Regions from separate parts of the Mesorhizobium sp. M0060 genome, predicted to be linked through region 3. Evidence: predicted binding sites of a transcription regulator. Region 3 holds the regulator's gene; each other region holds the start of a gene.
The links. The regulator PhoB, encoded in region 3, activates phosphate uptake and scavenging genes when phosphate is short. The targets are predictions, from matches to a motif close to TGTCATNNANCTGTCAT.
Positions count from the first base shown of each region.

Region 1 (2,204 bases), on a different contig from region 3:
CCATTCGATCAGCCGCTCAAGGCCGCGGTCCGCATCGGAAGAGCCTTCGGCGTAGCTCAACAGCGATTCACGCGCCCATTGGCTGATCGGCGCCTGCACCTTGTGGGTCGGATTGTTATAGCGATACGGCTCATACGGTCCGTGGTTCTGCAGGCTGACGGCGAAAAAGAAGACCGGCTCGGCACTGGTATCGGCCTCGTGGATGATCTCGTCGGTCATCGCGGCGTCCGACGCGAGCGGTCCGCGTTTTTGCATGGGCGGCAGCGTCTCCTCGGACTTGAAGTCGTTGAAGCCGAAATCGGCATAGACGGCTCCCCGGTTCCAGAACCAGTTGGTGCCGGGATGGATGGCGCGTGTCCGGTAGCCCTGGCTTTTCAGGAAGGTGGCGAGCGAGGGGGTCGGTGTCCGCACATATTGCTGGTAGGGAATGCTGCCCGCCGGCAGGAAGGCGTTGGAAAAGCCGGTCAGGGCCTCGAACTCGATGTTGGCCGTCATGCCGCCGAATTCGGGCGAGAACATATAGCCCGAGCGCAGTGCCCGCACATTGGGGATCGGATCGGGCGTGATGGTGACGCCGGGCAGCTTGGTCGGATCCCAGAACGATTCGCTCATGACGACGATGATGTCGGGCTTCTCGGCAGGTATCGAGGCCGTCACCTGCGGTTTGCCGATCGCCGCGATCGCCTTGCCGGAATAGCCGGGCGGCGCCGAGACATGGGCCATCGGGACGTTCAGCGCGAAGGCGAGCGCAAAACCGTTCGAGGCATAGTTTTCCTTCTGGTCCCACATGATCGGGATGATCTGCAGCCGGTCGCGCGTCCACGAGAAAGTGGCATAGTCCATGATGGAGACGAAGAAGGCGATCAGCGGCACCGTCAGCGTCAGCCGGGCAAGGCGGCCCTTGTGGCTGAGCGACGGAACGCGGCGGCGCCATAGCCGCCAGCAATAGACGAGCAGCGACAGCCCGCCGACGATGCCGATCGCCAGGGCAATGGCGGTTCCCGGGCGATCGCGCACCAGGAGCGGCATCAGTGCCACGATCTGCCGGGAATAGAGGAAATCGGTCGGATAGAGCGGATCGCCGAGATAGAGCGACTTCTGGTGGCCGACGAACGCCAGCGACAACGTCAGCGGCGCGACGATCATCAGGCTCTGATGGCTGCGGCCAAGCACGGCGTCGAGGCCGATGAGGATCAGCGCAAAAATAATGATTGTGGTCCAGCCGGGTTTGAAGGGCTGCAGAAAGAAGTCGATGGTGCCGGCAAAGTTGCCGCGCACGATCAGTTCGATGGCGAACACCAGGATGGCCGCGGCCAGCAAGCTGATAAGGCCATAGCGGATGACAGGCCATTTGCGCGCCGGCAGATAGCCGGTGGATGGATCGCCTTCGAGAAACTGTGGCGCGGCCTCGGCTGCGCTGTTCTTGGTCTTTGCCACTTCAATAGTTCCCCGGCCCGCAACAAAAGCGTCACTCGACTGTCATCGAACTGTCACGCAAAGCTAGCGCCTGTGGCGGAAATAAGAAGAGCCAGCAAACAAATCGTGAGCGGTTTTCATCATGAGTGATCGCCAAAAAGCCTGCCGAAACAGGCACTCGGCCGACGTTGCGCGGTCGAGGTTGGACTTGACTTGGCCGCACGCCTTGCGTCACAGGCAACCAGAACCAGCAGCTGGGAGCCGCCGATGGCCATCGCATTCACCTTTCCGGGGCAGGGCAGCCAGGCTGTCGGCATGGGCAAGGACCTCGCCGACGCCTTTGTGGAATCGCTGCGGATCTTCGAGGAAGTCGACGATGCGCTCGGCGAAAATCTATCGAAGCTGATCTGGGAAGGTCCGGAAGAGACGCTGACGCTGACCGCCAACGCCCAGCCGGCGCTGATGGCGGTGTCGCTTGCCGCAATTCGGGCGCTGGAGGCGCGCGGCTTCTCACTGGAAGATAAGGTCACCTATGTCGCCGGCCATTCGCTTGGCGAATATTCGGCACTTGCAGCCGCCGGTTTCGTTTCGGTCGCCGACGCCGCCCGGCTGTTGCGCATCCGCGGCAATGCCATGCAGGCGGCGGTACCGGCCGGAGAGGGCGCCATGGCGGCGATTATCGGGCTGGAACAGGCTGACGTCGAGGCGGCTTGCGCCGAGGCCGCCCACGGCGCGGCCAAAGATCCGGCGCACGCCTTGGTTTGCCAGATCGCCAATGACAATGGCGG
Region 1 covers NZ_JAMYUP010000025.1:21,005-23,208, reverse strand. Annotated here, with positions in the region: gene NKJ94_RS22215 (LTA synthase family protein) at 1-1,437, opposite strand, end outside; gene fabD (ACP S-malonyltransferase) at 1,684-2,204, shown strand, end outside.
Region 1: the regulator PhoB is predicted to act here: its motif matches at 1,478-1,494, upstream of NKJ94_RS22215 (LTA synthase family protein).

Region 2 (2,204 bases), on a different contig from region 3:
GGCGGTGACGCTGATCGCGCCGACCGACCGCGGCATGCTTGGCGAGTTCCGCGCCAACGGTTACGCCACCTTCCTGGCAAGGCCGGTGCGCGGCGAGACACTGCTGCGCGTGCTTTTGACCAGCCATGCGCCGGTCATCGCCGAGCCGCAGCCGCAAAAGCGCGGCGCGCAAGCTGTGCACGCCATTGGCGGCCGCCAGCAGGGCCTGTCGGTGCTGATCGCCGAGGACAACGACATCAACGCCATGCTGGCCCGCGCCACGCTGCTGAAGGCCGGGCATCGCGTAAAAGTGGTCGGCAACGGCAAGGCCGCGGTCGAGGCGGTCATCAGCACCGGCCACAAGCACCGCTTCGATGTGGTGCTGATGGACCTGCATATGCCGGTGATGGACGGTCTGGACGCCATCGCCGCCATCCGCCGCTATGAGGAGGAGACCGCGGTGCCGCCGGTGCCGATCATGGTGCTGTCGGCCGACAGCCAGGAAAAGACCCGCCACGCCGTGCTCGCTCACGGTGCCAGCGGCTTCGTCACCAAGCCGCTCGACCCCGATGCCCTGGTTCACGCGGTCGAAGGGCAAGTGGCTGCCTGAGCCGCTTTCGATCACCCGATAGCCGGTTGGCATTAGAGCGCCCGCGTCTCTTGGACGCGCAAAGGACGCTCTAACACTTTGACTTTTTCGCATGATCCTTTCCGGAAACCAATTTCGGTTTCCGGGGTCATGCGATACCCAGCCGACGAAGTATTGCCCGCAGAGCCGTATCACGGTACTGTCACAATCCTGTTGCACCTACACCGTATCCCCGTGCCAAGAGGGATGGCTCGAAGGAGAATCACTCGTGCATACAGTCATGCCGGAATGTGATGCTCGGCCGAACGCCAGCGGGCCTTTGCTTGTCGGCCGGAACGCCGATGCCGTCATAAAAGGCGCATCGCTCGGCCGCATCGGCAATCTCGAAGTGCGGCTCGCCCGCAACGAGGCCGAGATCGCTGCCGCGCAGGAAGTGCGCTACCGGGTGTTCTACGACGAGCTTGGTGCCAGGAAGGACCTGTTCCAGATGCAGGACCGCCGCGATGCCGACCGCTTCGATCCCCTCTGCGATCATCTGCTGGTCTTCGATACTTCGCTTTCCGGCCCCGAGCATCGCCGCATCGTCGGCACCTACCGCCTGCTGCGGCAGGAGATTGCCGCAGCAGCCGGCGGCTTCTATTCCGAGGGCGAATTCGAGCTGACCAAGTTGATCGCCCGGCATCCCGGCCAGCGCTTCCTTGAGCTTGGCCGCTCCTGTGTTCTGCCGGAATACCGTTCGAAGCGCACCATCGAGGCGCTGTGGCAAGGCATCTGGGCCTATATCAACCATTACGGCATCGGCGTGATGACAGGCTGCGCGTCGTTCCACGGCACCGTGCCGGCGGCACATGCCGAGGCGCTGACCTATCTTGCCCATCACTGCCGGACGAATTCATCCTGGGACGTGCGTGCCGTCGCCGGGCGCTATTGTTCCATGGATCTGATGCCGATCGAGGCCGTCAATGCCAAGGCGGCGATCGCCGCCATGCCGCCGCTGGTCAAGGGCTATCTGCGCGTCGGCGCGCGCATCGGCGACGGCTGCGTCATCGATCGTGAATTCTCGACGGTCGACGTGTTCGTGGTGATGCCGGTCAAGGAGATCGGCGCCCGCTACGTCAACTATTATGGCGGGGAAGCGCAGCGCTTCGCTGCGTGAATAGTGAATAGTGAATGATGAATAGTGAATGATAGAAACGAAGCCCGTCTGGCTTCTACAAACTACTTTCTACCAACTACTAACCATTCACTATTGACCATTCATCATTCACGCATCCTTCTCAGCCTGCTCGTTGACCGGCCCCGGCTCCGGCGCTTCGCTTGCCACATGCTTGGGGCCGCCCTTGGCGACGCCGACCATGGCCGGCCGCAGCACGCGCTCGCCGATCGAATAGCCGGGCTGCACGACCTGGACGACCGTGTTGGCGGGCACGTCGGGATTGGGCACCTCGAACATCGCCTGGTGGAAATTCGGATCGAATTTCTCCCCCTCGGGCTCGAGCTTCTTCACACCGTGCCGCTCCAGCGCCGACAGCATGGCGCGCTCGGTGATCTCGACGCCGTCGATCAGCGCCTTGAAGCCGGCATCGCCCGATGCCTTGGCCTCCTCCGGGATGGCATCCAGCGCACGGCGCAGATT
Region 2 covers NZ_JAMYUP010000009.1:151,123-153,326, reverse strand. Annotated here, with positions in the region: gene NKJ94_RS11910 (PAS domain-containing hybrid sensor histidine kinase/response regulator) at 1-589, shown strand, start outside; gene olsB (l-ornithine N(alpha)-acyltransferase) at 849-1,724, shown strand; gene grpE (nucleotide exchange factor GrpE) at 1,833-2,204, opposite strand, start outside.
Region 2: the regulator PhoB is predicted to act here: its motif matches at 769-785, upstream of olsB (l-ornithine N(alpha)-acyltransferase).

Region 3 (2,204 bases):
TCAACGCGAACTGGACGACCGCGCCATCACCCTGATCGCCAAGCGCCAGCCGATGGCCCACGATCTGCGCCATGTCGTCGGGGCGATCCGCATGGCCGGCGACCTCGAACGCATCGGCGACCTTGCCAAGAATATCGCCAAGCGTGTGAGTGCGGTCGGCCTCAGCGTCACGCCGCGCGACCTATCGCATTCCATCGATGCGATGGCGCAGCTGGTGCTCATCCAGGTGCAGGGCGTCATCGAGGAGTATGCTGCCGGCGATGCGGCCGCGCTGGCCAAGCTACGCGCCGCCGACGAGCGCATCGACGTCAAATACACGTCCGTGTTCCGCGAGCTGTTGACGTACATGATGGAAGACCCGCGCAACATCACCGCTTGCACGCATCTGCTGTTCTGCGCCAAGAATCTGGAGCGGATCGGCGACCATGTCACCAACATCGCCGAAAATGCGTATTATGTGCTGACCGGCGAGCAATTGCCTGTCAATCGTCCGAAGCAGGACGAAACGACAATGTCCGCACCGGTGACATGATGGGGGTGCCCAGCCGATGATCGCACCACGCATAATGGTGGTGGAGGACGAGGAGCCGTTGGGTGTGCTGCTCCGCTACAATCTCGAATCCGAAGGCTACCAGGTCGAGGTGGTGACACGCGGCGACGAAGCCGAGATCCGTTTGCAGGAGAATGTGCCCGATCTTCTGGTGCTCGACTGGATGATACCAGCGGTTTCCGGCATCGAGCTCTGCCGACGGTTGCGGGTGCGCCCCGAAACCGAGCGGCTGCCGATCATCATGCTGACCGCGCGCGGCGAGGAGAGCGACCGGGTGCGCGGTCTTTCGACCGGCGCCGACGACTATCTGGTCAAACCGTTTTCGACACCGGAATTCATGGCCAGGGTCAAGGCGCTGCTGCGCCGCGCCAAGCCGGAAGTGCTGTCCAGCGTGCTGAAGGTCGGCGACATCGTGCTCGATCGCGAATCGCACAGGGTCTATCGCAAGAAGAGCGAAATCCGGCTCGGGCCGACCGAATTCCGGCTGCTCGAATTCATGATGCGGCATCCCGGCCGCGTCTTCTCGCGCAGCCAGTTGCTCGATAATGTCTGGGGCGAGACGATCTACATCGACGAACGCACCGTCGACGTGCATGTCGGGCGGCTGCGCAAAGCCGTCAATAACGGCCGCATGCCGGATGTCATCCGCACCATCCGCGGTGCCGGCTATGCGATCAGGGAAGATTGACCTGCCTGGTCAGGCTACGTTCTTTCTGATGCCGGGCCTCATTTGCGCGCCCGGCGCGAAAATCTCCTGGTCGACGAAGCTTAACGCCCGCATCGCGCAGCCTTCGCGGATCAGCGGCAATTCGTTCGGCTCGGTGTCGAAGGAGATCGAGCTCGAATGCTGGCCACCGGCGGTCTGGGCGATGGCCTTGCGCAAGGCCGGCTCGATCAGATCGAAGGCGGCGGCACTGACGCCGACCATCGCGACCGGTGCTGGATCGATCAGCGCGAACAACGAGCCGAGACCGAAACCCAGCGCTTCGCCGGCCCTGCGGTAGGCCTCGCGTTCCGGCCCATCCTTCTCGCGGGCCCGGGCCGCCAACGCGCGCATGTCGGCGTCGCTGACGTCGGCGACCGGTTTGCTGTCTTCGCTCATCCCCGTAGCGTTGCGCCAGATGGCGTAATTGCCTGCATAGGCCTCGATGCAGCCGCGCCGCCCGCAACGGCAGAGCGCGCCGCCTGGACGATGGATCATGTGGCCAAACTCGCCGCCCGAGGAATGCGTGCCGGTGAACAGCTCGCCCTTCAGCACCAGCCCCATGCCGATGCCGTGCGAAAGCAGGATGGCGATGAAGTCGTCGCGATAGCGATCCGGATCGCGCCAGCGCAAAGCCACCGCCATCATATTGCAATCGTTCTCCACCGTGGCCGGGATGCCGAATTCGTCTTCCAGCATGTCGGCAAAGGCGATGTCCGTCTGCGGCGTGATCGGCGACCACAGCATGGCGCGTGCAGGGGAGTCGGTAATTCCCTGAATCGCCAGGGCGATGCGGGCGACACTGCGGACGTCAAGGTCTGGATCTTCCAGCCGGCGCCGGACGATGGCCATGCATTCGCGGATCAGCTCGTCGCGCGGCATGGTCAGCGTGTCCAGCCGGCGCTGTTCCTCGACGACCACCTGTCCCGCATAGTCGATGATGGCGGCCGA
Region 3 covers NZ_JAMYUP010000036.1:42,250-44,453, reverse strand. Annotated here, with positions in the region: gene phoU (phosphate signaling complex protein PhoU) at 1-532, shown strand, start outside; gene phoB (phosphate regulon transcriptional regulator PhoB) at 549-1,238, shown strand; gene NKJ94_RS26170 (ROK family protein) at 1,248-2,204, opposite strand, start outside.

Region 4 (2,204 bases), on a different contig from region 3:
CGGTTTCTGGTCGTCGATGGTACCGATGATCGACACGCCGTGCGTGTGATCGCCCGTGGCGACGATCAGCGTGTCCGGATGCGTCTTGGCGAACTCCATCCCGATGCCGACGGCTTTGTCGAACTCGATGGTCTCGAACAGCGACCGCTCCCAGTCCATCGGATGCGACATCTTGTCGACGGACGCCGCTTCGACCATGAGGAAGAAGCCGTCCTCGTCCTTGGAAAGCTGATCGAGTGCGGTCTGCGTCATCTCGACAAGGCCGGGCTGGTTCGGGAACTTCTCGACGCTGCCCTTCTTGAGGAATTCACGGTCGAGTGTCGTGTCCATGTTGCCGGTGTGGAAAAGGCCGAGGATCTTGCCGGTGTTGGTTCCCTTGGCGGCCACGAGTTCGGTCTTGTCGGTCGCCAATGTGTAACCGGCATCCCTGAACATTGCGATGTAGTCCTTGTCGTCCTTGCGCTTCGAGCCCGGCGTGCTCTGCGGCAGGAAGTAGGCGGAGCCGCCGCCAAGGACGATTTCGGGCTTGACGACGAAGAACATGCCGACAATGTCAGCCTTGTCGGCGCGCAGGCGGGTATGGGCGACGACCGCCGCAGGGGTGGCGTCTTCCACCTCGGCGGTTGAGACAACGCCGATCGACTTGTTGCCGGTGCGCCGCAGCGCCTCTGCGATCGTCTCGACCCTGGGGTCGTCAAGGCTGGCCTTGGTGCGATCCGCATAGACGCCGAGCGCGTTGACAGCCGTCTTGTGGCCCGTCATGTAAGCCGACATCGTGTTGGCGCTATCGGTTGAGATCGCATTGGTCGCGGACGTGCCTATGAAGGCCATGTGATCGAGGTCGTCCATGTTGAGGCGCCCGTTGGCTTTGCCTTCCGTCATGCCCTTCGACATGATGCGGGCGCCGGTGCGATGCGCGACCGAAAGCCCGTCGCCGAGGAAGAAGATGACGTTCTTGGCCTTGGGCGTTGCCGGGGTGCCGAAAACCTGCCAGCTCACCGACTTCATTTCGTCGCCGGCCTTCGCCTCCAGCTTGTAGGTACCAGGCTGCGAAATGCTGGCTGCGCGGATCAACAGCGCCGAAGCGTCGAAACCTTCTTCCTTCTCGATGAATTCGAATTTCTTGCCCAACACGGTTTCCGCCGGCTGGCCGTTGATCGTAACCGTGACTTGGTCGGCGCTAACGACCTTGTCGAACTCGACCTTCACGTCGAAAGGCGACTGCGCCAGGATCGTGGCCCGATCAAGCGGGTAGACCGTCGCTGCCCCCGCAACGGTGTTCAAGCTTGTTGTTATTGCGAGTGCAGCGATAAGACGGTGCATGGCAGGCTCCGGGTGGGTTCACGGACAATGTTCGGCGATGTCCGTGTCAGGGATGTGACATGGCAGGAAACGCGCGCCGACCAAAAACGACGAATTTGCCACGTGTCGACGTCACAGACCACGAACAAGCGGTCATTATTGCGTCCGAGCGGTGACAATCGCGACCCATCTCGCGCGTTTCGAGGCGCATGGTGCGCAGCTCGTCTCGGGCTGTCTGTTCATCGGATCGTCGAAGAGCCGACGTTAGCCGGTGCGGGCCTGCAGATAGGAGAGCATGAGGAACTGTGGGGCGGTCACGCAGCTTTGCTGCGCTGATCGGGTCTTGGATTGTCGTTTGCCATGCCCGGATACCATTCCGCGAAGACTGCTTTGAGACTTCCGTCGAGTGTCCGGGTGCGGCCATTGCTTCGCCCGTTGCCTCGTGGGCGCTCAACGCGAGGTGCAGTCGTGATCCAAAAGGCGCTCGGCCGCTGAGCTTTCCCAATTGGTCAGGATGTAAAATCCCGGTCTTGCGCCGGCGAGTTCGGCGCCAACGACGACGACATTTACGTGATGCATGGCGCGCCGGGCCTGCGGCAGGCCGGAAGCGATGATGCCGACTACGTTGGTCGTTTCCAAATCCGACTTGTCGACTGCCTTGATCCAATAGCGTTTCCCCATCAGAGCCAAAGGGAGAAGCTGCCACGGACCTTCCACCTTCGGCCCCTTCAGGACAAGTTTCTTTTCCACCGACACCGCAACGCAATCGATATGGATGTGGAACTGATCCTGGGATCGCTCAGTCCTGGAATTCACAGCCATGGCGATGGCCGTTCGTGGAAGGTGACGTCCGAGGCTCGCCGAGACCTTGCTTCGTGCTTTCCACGCCCGATTCCAGAGTT
Region 4 covers NZ_JAMYUP010000034.1:33,246-35,449, forward strand. Annotated here, with positions in the region: gene NKJ94_RS25500 (alkaline phosphatase) at 1-1,323, opposite strand, end outside; gene NKJ94_RS25505 (CDP-diacylglycerol diphosphatase) at 1,753-2,204, opposite strand, start outside.
Region 4: the regulator PhoB is predicted to act here: its motif matches at 1,367-1,383, upstream of NKJ94_RS25500 (alkaline phosphatase).